Rhizobium rhizoryzae: one gene and its partner. The protein of the gene in region 2 interacts with the protein of the main gene of each other region in a pairwise test. Links are inferred from orthologs where the notes say so. Each region holds a gene or a part of one and is shown on either strand. Other genes may lie near its edges.

Region 1 (5,309 bases), 1.7 Mb from region 2 along the record:
TTGGTGCGGCCACGTCATGGTTCCGAGATTGATGATTGCATCTGCACGATCGTAGAGAGCAGGATCCAGTCCATCCGCCCCACCGATTGCCAGCAGCATTTCGCGTTTTCCCTGATCCCGAAACTTCCCGAGAAGGTTCGCGAACGTGGGACTGTCGAGCGATTTCCCCCGCTCATCGAGGAGGACAAGCACTGCACCGTCGCTCAGGCTCCTTTCAAGAAGCCCGGCCTCTTCCCGCTTGCGCGTTTCAGCGCCTGATGCGCGGCTCTCGTTAACCTCGATCACACGACCAAGTTCCAGGCTGACCCCAGGACCAGCCTTGGCAAAACGGTCGAGATATCGCGCCGCAAGTTCCTTTTCAGGGCCGGACTTCAGTCGCCCGACCGCAAAGAGGCCAATCTTCATGGATTCTATCCGTTCAAGGCCGATCAATGTACCGCCTGCCACGTCCGCAGACGCGCCGACAGGATCATTTCATCGGCAGCGACCGGATCTCAATCCATTGTCGCTTAGTGGCGTGTCTCTTCCTCGTCCGGAGCAGCCCACATCTTTTCGATGTTGTAGAACTCCCGGATTTCTGGCCGGAACACATGGACGATCACATCGCCGGTGTCAATCAACACCCAATCGCCTGCCTCAAGCCCTTCGACGCGGGCGGGGCCGAAGCCCTCGTCCTTCAGGTCGCGGAGCAAGTGGTCGGCGATTGCCGAGACATGCCGGTTCGATCGCCCTGTGACGACGACCATGTAGTCGCCAAGCGCAGACTTTCCAGCAATGTTGATGGAGACGATATCTTCGGCTTTGGAGTCCTCAACGCTGGCGAGGACCAGTTCAAGAGCACGGGCGGCAGCATCGGCGCCACGTTCCAGGCTCTTCGGAGGAACGCGAGACGTTCTTCCCTTAGCATGTACTGTTGTCAGGGTTTTTCCTTTCCTCAATGACAGAACAGGCACATCCGCGAATCCGTTTCGATGGGGTCCGCACTATGAAGGTGGCACTGAATGGTTAATCTTTCAAGGCATCAGTTTCCTGGCGTACCTTGACGGATAGCTGTCGAACTGAGGCTTGATCGGGGCCCATGGATAAAGGTCCAGCGGGGCGGCGTTCTATGTGCCAGAATACCTGCATCGGATTCATCGATACGCGAGTGGCTGAGAGCCCTTGCAGCGGGCGACGACAGAAAAGACAGGGTAGCACCCGGCCGGTCTATGACAGCAATCGGCAGGCTTGCGGCAATGTGCCGCCACCTCTGCCATCGATGAAACGTCTTGAGACTATCCGCCCCCATGATCCAGACGAAGTGTACGCCCGGATTGCGCGACAAAACGTGGTCGATGGTTTGAGCCGTGAAACCTGTCTGAAGGCGTTCCTCGAAAGCAGTAACGCGGATGCGGCGGTTTCGCGTCAGTTCCTCACTGAGACGGATCCGCTCCTCGAGAGGCAAGAGGATCGAACGGCTTTTCAGGGGATTGCCCGGCGTGACCATCCACCAGAGTTGATCAAGCCGCAATTGCTTCAGTGCGATTTCGGCAACAAGCCTGTGGCCGTCATGCGGCGGATTGAAAGATCCCCCGAAAAGGCCCACCACCATGCCGCGCTCCACATGCGGCATGGTCAGATACGACTGAAGCGCGACCTCTACCGTCACCAGTTCAGGGCCGGATCTGGCCGGTGCCGTGCACCCGGTACTTGAAAGACGTCAACTGCTCCACCCCAACCGGACCACGGGCATGCATCTTGCCTGTGGCGATGCCGATCTCGCCGCCCATACCGAATTCGCCTCCATCGGCAAACTGGGTCGATGCATTGTGCAGGAGGATCGCGGAGTCGATCTCATTGAAGAAGCGCGCAACAACCTGCGGATCTTCAGCAATCACAGCTTCCGTATGGTTGGACGAATAGGTGTTGATGTGTTCGATCGCGCCATCGATACCATCCACCAGCTTCACGGAGATAATGGCTTCGAGATACTCGGTCCGCCAGTCTTCCTCACTTGCAGCCTTAAGCCCCTCGATCTGGGCGCTCACCTCTTCCGAGGCCCGGACTTCGCATCCCTTCTCGATGAGAGCCGAAAGGATCAGCTGCAAATGTGTCGCGGCTACCGCACGATCGACCAGCAGGGTTTCGGCGGCACCACAGATGCCGGTACGGCGCATCTTGGCATTCACGACCACCTTGACGGCCATATCGAGATCCGCAGAGGCGTCCACATAGATGTGGCAGAGCCCTTCAAGATGGGCGAAGACCGGTACGCGCGCCTCTGTTTGCACACGCGCCACCAGACTTTTGCCACCGCGCGGTACGATGACATCCACCGCACCATTCAGACCGGAGAGTAGCGCCCCAACCGCGGCACGATCGGCAATCGCCACCAACTGTATGGAGTCTTCCGGCAAGCCTGCTGCGCGAAGCCCTGCGGAAAGGCAGCGATGGATCGCTTGCGATGAATTAAGCGAGTCTGATCCGCCCCGCAGAATGACAGCATTGCCAGCCTTCAGGCACAATGCACCTGCATCGGCGGTCACGTTCGGTCGGCTTTCGTAGATGACGCCGATCACGCCGAGCGGCGTGCGCACGCGCTCGATTTTCAATCCGTTAGGACGCTCCCAATCCGCAATCACATTGCCAACCGGATCGGGCAGGGCTGCAATAGCCCGCAGCCCCTCGGCCATTTCGGTTACACGCTTTTCATTCAACGTCAGACGATCAATGAACGACGGCTGCAAACCCTTGTCTGCCACGGCCTCCAGATCGAGGGCATTGGCCTCCAGAATTGTTGCTACAGATGAAAGTATCGCATCGGCAGCGGCGTTCAGCGCTTTGTTCTTCTGATCTGTCGAAGCAACGGCAAGTTTGCGGGCAGCCAAGCGGGCGCGTTCGCCCATTGCCAGCATCAGCGTATCGATATCGCTCGATTGCACCTTGTCAAGCATTGGCATCCTCCTCCCGTACGGCTTCATTTTCATTGGCAATCATGCCGGTGATGACGAGATCATCCCGATGCACCATGGCTGCGCGTCCGGCATAGCCCAGGATTTGCTCAATCTCGCCGGATTTACGGCCAGCGATCTGTCGCGCCTCATCGGCATCATAGCTCACCAGTCCACGCGCTATTTCACGGCCTGACACACCGATCACAGCAACTGTGTCCCCGCGGCTGAACTGTCCGCTAATGGACCGGACACCGGCAGGAAGCAGGCTCTTGCCGGAAGCGAGCGCTTTTTCAGCACCAGCATCAACGGTAAGTTCACCGGCAGGCTGAAGCTGCCCGGCAATCCAGGTCTTTCGTGCCGTCACGGGCGTTCCGGATGGCGCGAAGAATGAGGAGCGCGCGCCGCTTTCGATAGCCTTCAAAGGATGCGCAGTCTTGCCGGATGCGATGATCATGCCGCAACCGGCAGCGGTCGCGATCTTGCCCGCATCGATTTTTGTGCGCATTCCACCACGCGACAGTTCTGAGGCCGCGCCGCCGGCCATGGCCTCGATCTCCGCTGTGATCGCGGGTATGACGGGCAGGAACTGGGCGTTCGGATCGAGATGCGGCGGGGCGGTATAAAGCCCATCGATATCCGAGAGAAGGATCAACAGGTCCGCACCGGTCATGGTGGCCACACGCGCCGCCAGCCGGTCGTTATCGCCGTAGCGGATTTCGGACGTGGCGACCGTATCGTTCTCATTGATGATCGGCACAGAACCGAGCTTCAACAACTGGTTGATCGTCGCACGCGCATTCAGATAGCGGCGACGTTCTTCGGTATCGCCCAGCGTCAGGAGGATCTGCCCGGCGATGATGTCATCGCGCGACAGACTTTCTGACCAGGCGCGCGCCAGTGCAATCTGACCGACTGCGGCAGCCGCCTGGCTTTCCTCCAGCTTCAAGGCGCCGCCGGGAAGCTCGAGGACCGTCCGTCCCAGTGCAATGGCGCCCGAAGAAACGACAAGCACATCGATATCCTGAGCCCGCAAAGCGGCAATATCGGCACAAACCGAATCCAGCCATTCCTTCTTGAGACCCGACTTGCGATCGACCAGCAAAGCAGAGCCAATCTTGATGACGATGCGGCGATGTTTTGCGATAGGCTTGCGCTGCAGTGTCATCTCAGGCGTCATCCTCGTCGGTATCGGCATTCTCCGCAGGGTGCTGACTGCGGTCAGGAAGGGCTGTCTCTCCAGCCGATTCAACAATCACATCACGCAGTGCGCGTAGCGCCTCGGTCATACCCATATGGGCAGCGGCGGAGAGAAGAAGCGGAGGCTTTCCGCACGCCTTCTGCAATTCCTTCGCCTTCTTCTTGATCTCGGCCTGATCAAGAACATCGATCTGCGAGAGAGCTACGATTTCAGGCTTGTCCTCCAAGCCGCCGCCATAGGCGTTCAACTCGTGCTTCACAGTCTTGTAGGCCTGTCCGACATTTTCCTCCTGCGCCGACACCAGATGCAGAAGAACGCGCGTCCGCTCCACATGGCCCAGGAAGCGATCACCCAGACCAACACCTTCATGGGCGCCATCGATCAAACCGGGAATGTCGGCCAGGATGAACTCACGTCCATCAATCGTCGCAACGCCGAGGTTGGGGTGCAGTGTCGTAAACGGGTAATTGGCGATCTTAGGCCGAGCGCGCGTTACCGTTGCCAGAAAGGTAGACTTGCCGGCATTGGGCAGGCCGACCAGACCGGCGTCGGCAATCAGCTTGAGACGAAGCCAGATGGTCTTTTCCTGACCGGGAAGACCGGGATTTGCCCAGTCGGGCGCCTGATTCGTGGAAGATTTGAAGTATGCGTTGCCGAAACCGCCATTGCCGCCCGCAGCGAGGCGAAAGCGCTGCCCCTCCGTGACCATATCGATGATCAGCGTCTCATTATCTTCCTCGAAGATCTGCGTTCCCACCGGAACCTTGAGGGTGACGCTCGCACCGTTTGCGCCGGTACGGTTACGACCCATGCCGTGAATGCCGGTGCCCGCCTTGTAATGCTGCTGGAAACGGTAATCGATCAGCGTGTTGAGGCCGTTGACCGCCTCGACCCATACGTCGCCACCGCGACCGCCATCACCGCCGTCCGGGCCACCAAATTCGACGAACTTCTCACGCCGGAAGGAAACTGCACCTGCGCCACCATCGCCGGAGCGGATAAAGACTTTTGCTTCGTCGAGGAACTTCATGATGTTTTGAGCCGTCTTCTCGGAGTTGAATGGGTATGCAGGAAAATGTGCTGTTTTCGTTATCGCTGCTTGGCGGTGAGGTCAAAGCCTATCGCGTCATCAGCTTGATTTGCACCCGGCGAGGCAGTTATTTTGTCTCGCCGGGGCG
Region 2 (6,356 bases):
GGACGGCAGATCTCGGAGGTGCTGACGCGCCACAAGGGAATGTCAGCCACTGACGCCCGTGCCGAGACCATCCGCATGCTGGAAAAGGTGCGCATTCCGAATGCCGCTTCCCGCTTCGACGAGTACCCGCACCAGTTTTCCGGTGGTATGCGTCAGCGAGTGATGATTGCCATGGCATTGGCCTCACGGCCGAAACTGCTCATCGCCGATGAACCAACGACGGCACTTGATGTCACGATACAGGGGCAGATCCTGGACCTCATCAAGACGCTGCAGGAGGAAGAGGGCATGTCTGTTCTCTTCATCACGCACGATATGGGTGTGGTTGCTGAGATTGCTGACCGCACCGTTGTGATGTTCCGCGGCGATGCGGTGGAAAGCGGCGCGACCGAGCAGATCTTTCATCGGGGGCAGCATCCCTATACCCGCGCTCTTCTTTCTGCGGTGCCGAGACTAGGTTCGATGGAAGGGCAGGCGGTGCCGCTACGGTTCCCGATTGTCGATACGGTCACCGGTATCACGACTGAGCCGCAGCCAAGCAGGACGATGCTCGAACGGGATGCTCCGATCCTGAAGGTCGAGAACCTCGTAACCCGCTTTCCGGTCCGCTCAGGCCTGTTCAGTCGCCAAACCGGCTCGATCCATGCTGTCGAGAATGTTTCCTTCGACTTGAAGCAGGGTGAGACCTTGGCGCTTGTCGGTGAATCTGGCTGTGGCAAGTCGACCACAGGACGCTCGGTTATGCGGTTGATAGAACCGACCTCCGGTGACATTCAACTGGACGGTCAGAATGTACGGGAGCTTGGCTCGTCGCAATTACAGCGCATGCGCAAAAGCATCCAGATGATCTTTCAGGATCCGTTCTCAAGCCTCAATCCGCGCATGTCGGTTGGTCAGGCGATCGCTGAGCCATTTCTCAAGCATGGGATGGGTAATGCGGCTCAGGCGAAGCAGAAGACGGCAGATCTTCTCGAGCGAGTAGGCCTTTCAGCGTCCATGATGAACCGTTATCCCCATGAATTCTCTGGCGGACAGCGTCAGCGAATTGCCATCGCCCGTGCCCTTTCACTCGATCCGAAGGTGATCGTTGCAGACGAGTCCGTTTCTGCTCTGGACGTCTCGATCAAGGCGCAGGTCTGCAACCTGCTTCTGGATCTGCAGGAGCAACTTGACCTCGCCTTCCTGTTCATCAGCCACGATATGGCCGTCGTCGAACGGGTCAGCCACCGGGTCGCCGTCATGTATCTCGGCGAAATCGTTGAGATCGGCCCACGCGCTGCCGTCTTTGAAAATCCGCAGCATCCGTACACGCGCAAACTTATGTCAGCGGTTCCCGTGCCGGATCCTTCGAGGCGTGGTATTCGGCGCGGTCTGATGGAGGACGAATTGAAGAGTCCGGTACGACCTATGGGCTATCAGCCGCCCAGACGGGAATATCGCGAAGTGTCCGCGGGCCACATCGTTCAGGTGGCGTGACGAGGGCGGTCAGATCAGGCGCAGGCCCTTGAAGCTCACATGGCCGTCCTTGCCGATGATAATGTGATCATGCACGGTGATCCCCAGCGGCTTTGCCGTCTGGATGATCGTGTTGGTCATGTCGATATCGGCCCGTGACGGTGTCGGATCGCCTGAGGGGTGATTGTGGACAAGGATGATGGCCGTGGCCGACAGTTCCAGCGCCCGACGCACCACTTCGCGAGGGTAGACGGGCGTGTGGTCCACCGTGCCTCGTCCCTGTATTTCGTCGGCTATCAATGTGTTGCGCTTGTCGAGGAACAGTATGCGGAACTGCTCTCGTGATTCGTAGGCCATCGCGGCATGGCAGTAATCAATAACGGAGGACCAGGAACCCAGCACCTGCTTGTCGCGCAACTCGCTTTTCAGGATCCGCTGACCCACAGAGGCGATGAGCTTCAGATCCAGCGCAACCGCTTCGCCCACACCCTTAACCTCTTGAAGAAGCTGGGCTGATGCGCCAAACACCCCAGCCAGATTGCCGAAGCGGTCAATCAGCGACTTGGCAATCGGCTTGGTGTCCCGTCGTGGTATCAACCGGAACAGCAGCAATTCAAGGATCTCGTAATCGGCAAGTGCGGTATCGCCATTCTCCCGATATCTGGCCCGCAGCCGTTCTCGATGACCATGATAGTGAGCCGACTTATCACCTTCCTTGCCAAATGGGGCAGAGCGTTTCAGACCGGCTGCCTTTGGTGCCTGTTCCGCGAAGAAGCTTCGCTCATCCACGAACAGATCGTTCGCTTCCTCTTCGGTTTCCGGGAAACCCTGTTGCGTGGATGGAGGCACGGAGGATTGCGTCATCGATTCCCTTTCACAGAGGCGGCAGCCCTGGACGATCCAACCCGCCAGGCGAGAGGGTAAAGATTTCGCAGCCTGTCGCAGTGACGCCGACTGCGTGTTCGTATTGTGCAGACAGTGAGCGATCGCGTGTCACCGCTGTCCAGCCGTCGGAAAGAACCTTCACATGCGGCTTGCCCAGGTTGATCATGGGCTCAATGGTGAAAATCATGCCTTCGCGCAATTCCGGACCTTCGTCCGCGCGACCATAATGAAGGATGTTCGGGCTGTCGTGAAACAGGCGACCCACCCCGTGGCCACAGAAATCGCGAACGACCGAGCAGCGTTCTGCCTCGGCGAATGTCTGGATCGCTTCGCCGATCGCTCCGGTTCGCACACCTGGCCTGACGACGGAAATCCCGCGCATCAGGCATTCGTAGGTCACTTCCATCAGGCGCTCGGCTGCGCGCTTCACCTGACCGACCGGATACATGCGGCTGGAATCGCCATGCCAGCCATCCACGATGTAGGTCACATCGATGTTGACGATATCACCCTCGCGCAGTGGCTTGTCTTCCGGCATGCCATGGCAGACGACGTGATTGATCGATGTACAGACGGAGTATTTGTAACCGCGATAATTCAGCGTTGCGGGCAGGGCGCCATGATCTGCTCCGAACTCGAAGACGAAGCGGTCGATTTCGTTCGTCGTGACGCCAGGCTTCACGATTGATGCCAGTTCATCAAGGCATCGCGCTGTCAGTTGACAAGCCTTGCGCATGCCGTCGAAGTCCGTTGCGGTGTCATACAGCCGAATTGCGCCCGTGTTCTTCTTTGGCGCTGATGCTGCGTCGATATAGGTAACCATGGATTCACTTTCGTCTCGCTCGCACCGGTTTTAATCAGGCTGCTCGCTTTCGTCTATCGGGATCAACCTTTCGGCAAAAATTCCTTGAGGGGAAATCGCGCAACTCACTGCATAGGCTTCGACTCCGTGACGCCGCGCCTCACGGAATGCAGCCCCATACTTCGGGTCCAGATCGTCGCAAATTCTGAGGCTCGCGCAATCGCTCCTTTGGATGACGTAAAGCATGACCCCGCGATGTCCGGATTGGACGACGGATACCAGCTCATTGAGGTGCTTGGCCCCGCGTTCCGTGACCGAATCGGGAAATTCAGCAAGTCCAGGTTTGCGCATGAAATGCACATTCTTGACCTCGATATAGGCGTCCGGCTTGCCTTCTTCCCGCAGCAAAAGGTCGATGCGGGAATTGATGCCGTAACGCTGCTCCCGCTTGAGGACTGGCGTGGCGGACAGTTCCGGGAACAACCCGCCAAGTACCGCTTCTTCTGCGATCCGGTTCGGCATTGCCGTGTTGATGCCAACAAGTGTGCCATCCGCGCGCACCAGCTCCAGCATGTGGCGGTATTTGCGGGTAGGGCTGTCGTGCAGAGACAACCAGATTTCCGAACCGGGCGTCGTCAGTCCGCGCATGGAGCCGGTATTAGGGCAGGAGCCTGTAATCACCTCACCATCGGCTAACTCCGCATCGAATAGAAAACGTTTGTAGCGGCGGATCAACCGCGCCGAGACGAGAGGCGTTGAAAACTTCATGTGCGAATGAGCTAGCTCCGCACCCTGACATAGGTGCCGGGCGCATCGCACAAGGGTTGAAGCTTGCTTCCGCCAGGAATACGGGCGGGCACGCGCTTGTCGCTTTGCTTCTCGATCCATTGCTGCCAGTGCGGCCACCAGGATCCAGCCGACTCCGTGGCCGTCTTCATCCAGTGATCCAGCGAACCTTCCACCGGTCCATTCGTCCAGTACTGGTACTTGTGCTTGGCCGGCGGGTTGACGACACCTGCAATATGGCCTGAGCCGCTCAGCACGAACGTCACGTCGCCGCCGAAGAACTGGCATCCCAGAAAAACGGAACGGGCCGGTGCAATGTGATCTTCCTTCGCGGCGAGGCTATAGACCGGGATTTTGACGTCTCCGAGCGTAATCTTCTTGCCGCCAAGTACCATTTCGCCCTTGCTCAACCTGTTCTCCAGATAGCAGTTCCGCAGATAGAAGGCGTGGTTGGCAGCAGTCATGCGCGTTGAATCGGAGTTCCAGTACAAAAGGTCGAAAGCTGTCGGCTCCTGCCCCTTCAGGTAGTTTGAAACGACATAGGGCCAGATCAATTCCGATGCGCGCAGCATGTTGAAGGCAGCCGCCATCTTCGACCCGGCAAGATAACCGGTCGTGTTCATCTGCTGTTCGAGTGCCTCGATCTGCTCGTTGTCCACGAAGACCTTCAACTCTCCGGCATGGGTGAAATCCACCTGTGTCGTGAAGAACGTGACTGAGCGAATGCGCCTGTTCCGGGCCTTGGCATGTTGCGCCAGCGCGGCGGCAAGCAGGGTCCCACCGACGCAATAGCCGATCGCATTTACTTCCTTCTCGCCGGTCGCATCCTCAATCGTCTTGAGCCCGAAATCGATTCCATCGCGGATATAATCTTCCCAGGCAAGTCGAGCGTGACGTTCTTCCGGGTTCACCCACGATACGACGAAAACCGTATGGCCCTGATCGACGCACCACTTGATGAAGCTCTTCTCCGCGCCAAGGTCGAGGATGTAAAACTTGTTGATCCACGGCGGTACGATCAGCAGTGGCCGCTTCAGAACGGTTTCCGTCGATGCTTGATATTGGATGATCTCGCAGATCTCGCTGCGTGCGACGACCTTGCCGGGCGTGATGGCCACATTCTCGCCAAGCCGGAATTTGCTTTGATCCGTCTGGCGCAGGCGCAGTTCACCACGGCCTGCTGCCACATCTTCCGCGAGAATCCGCATGCCTTGGACGAGGTTCGCACCATTGCTGGCAACGGTCTGGCGAAACACCTCCGGATTGGTCAGGGCAAAGTTGGCGGGAGAGATCGCGGCGGTCAGTTGTTTGACGTAAAAAAGCGCCTTCTTCTGGGTGTGTTCATCCAGTCCGTCAGCGTTCTCCACAAGCTTTTCAGCCCAGGTCGCGGTGACTTGATAGATCTGTCGCATGAGCGAGAAGAACGGATTCTTGCGCCAGTCTTCGTCGGAAAATCGCTTGTCTTTCGGCAGGTCGTCCGGGTCTGCCGCTGCCTCGCCTGTCGCAATGCGCTGCAGCGTGTTCATCCAGATGCCCATATAGGATGACAGCAGGAGGGACTGCGCATCGAGCGTGCGCTGAGGCTCGGACATCCAGTATTCTATGACTTTCGAGAGCGTCTTGACCATTTCGGCGACCGGATCGATCGGGTCGATCACCTCGCCGCGTTCGCGCGGACCGATCCATTCTGTCGCCGCCTTGCCGAAATTTTCGACGGCGCGCGCCAGATTCAGCGCCATGGCCTGCGGGTCCTTGACGAGATAGGCCTCCATCGCCTTGGCATCGAACGCGGCGGATTCTCCCCCCGCACGGCTATAATGGCCGTCGCTCCCCATCGTGTCCTCGCTCCCCTTGTGAACCCATCAGGGTTCCAGCCTGCTTTTTGGTTTTTACATTGTGCCCGAAAACGAATACAAGTTCCAGCGATTGCGGCCCGGATGGGCTTAGCCAAAGGTGAAAGACAGGGTTGCAGAAATGGTTGTACAGGCGGGTTTGGTTCGTCATCTATCGATGCTGGTTTGCGTCGTGGCGATTCCCATGGGCCTTGCCGGTTGCAATAGTTTTGCGCTGGACGATGGTATCCCCAACACCTCACCTCCTGCTGTCGTCGTTGGCCCCCAGAACGCGCCGCGGCCTGCGTCGCTGACCCTGAAGTCGACCGGCACCTATCCAACCTTCGGCAAACCTTTGACGGCCGCCAACACCCAGATCGATGATCAGCAGTACACCTCTGCCGAAACACAATTGAGTTCGTTGGCCAAGGCCAAGGCACGCGGCGCGATATCCGAAGCGGAATATCAGCGCCGGGTCAATGCGTTGCGCAAGCTTTCAGAAGATCAGACCTCGAGCGCAACGGCGCCGGCCACCAATTAAAGCTTGCCTTTGGGCGTTTTTCGCATCAAAGCATCTTGCTGCCGGGATGCAAACT

What was found. The genes of interacting proteins can lie anywhere in the genome.
Region 1: the proteins of sfsA (region 2) and G6N80_RS11105 interact in binary tests that used the Escherichia coli proteins (3 or more experiments, as listed by UniProt). The link is inferred for Rhizobium rhizoryzae from one-to-one orthologs.

The regions. Positions count from the first base shown.
Region 1 is NZ_CP049250.1:1,019,594-1,024,902, reverse strand. The notes cover bases 794-3,792. They hold G6N80_RS11105 (glutamate-5-semialdehyde dehydrogenase), read right to left. Parts: upstream 2,934-3,792; coding sequence 1,653-2,933; downstream 794-1,652. Other genes in these bases: proB (glutamate 5-kinase), read right to left, coding at 2,926-3,792; G6N80_RS11110 (nicotinate-nucleotide adenylyltransferase), read right to left, coding at 1,022-1,612; rsfS (ribosome silencing factor), read right to left, coding at 794-953. Also shown: 23S rRNA (pseudouridine(1915)-N(3))-methyltransferase RlmH, read right to left, coding at 1-405; more of rsfS, read right to left, coding at 510-793; more of proB, read right to left, coding at 3,793-4,098; GTPase ObgE, read right to left, coding at 4,100-5,161. UniProt on the Escherichia coli protein: Catalyzes the NADPH-dependent reduction of L-glutamate 5-phosphate into L-glutamate 5-semialdehyde and phosphate. The product spontaneously undergoes cyclization to form 1-pyrroline-5-carboxylate.
Region 2 is NZ_CP049250.1:2,749,447-2,755,802, reverse strand. What follows is about bases 2,053-5,040. They hold sfsA (DNA/RNA nuclease SfsA), read right to left. Parts: upstream 3,911-5,040; coding sequence 3,194-3,910; downstream 2,053-3,193. Other genes in these bases: G6N80_RS19095 (PHA/PHB synthase family protein), read right to left, coding at 3,922-5,040; map (type I methionyl aminopeptidase), read right to left, coding at 2,330-3,163; radC (RadC family protein), read right to left, coding at 2,053-2,319. In the rest of the region: G6N80_RS19115 (ABC transporter ATP-binding protein), read left to right, coding at 1-1,476; more of radC, read right to left, coding at 1,486-2,052; more of G6N80_RS19095, read right to left, coding at 5,041-5,763; G6N80_RS19090 (SHOCT domain-containing protein), read left to right, coding at 5,903-6,301. UniProt on the Escherichia coli protein: Binds to DNA non-specifically. Could be a regulatory factor involved in maltose metabolism.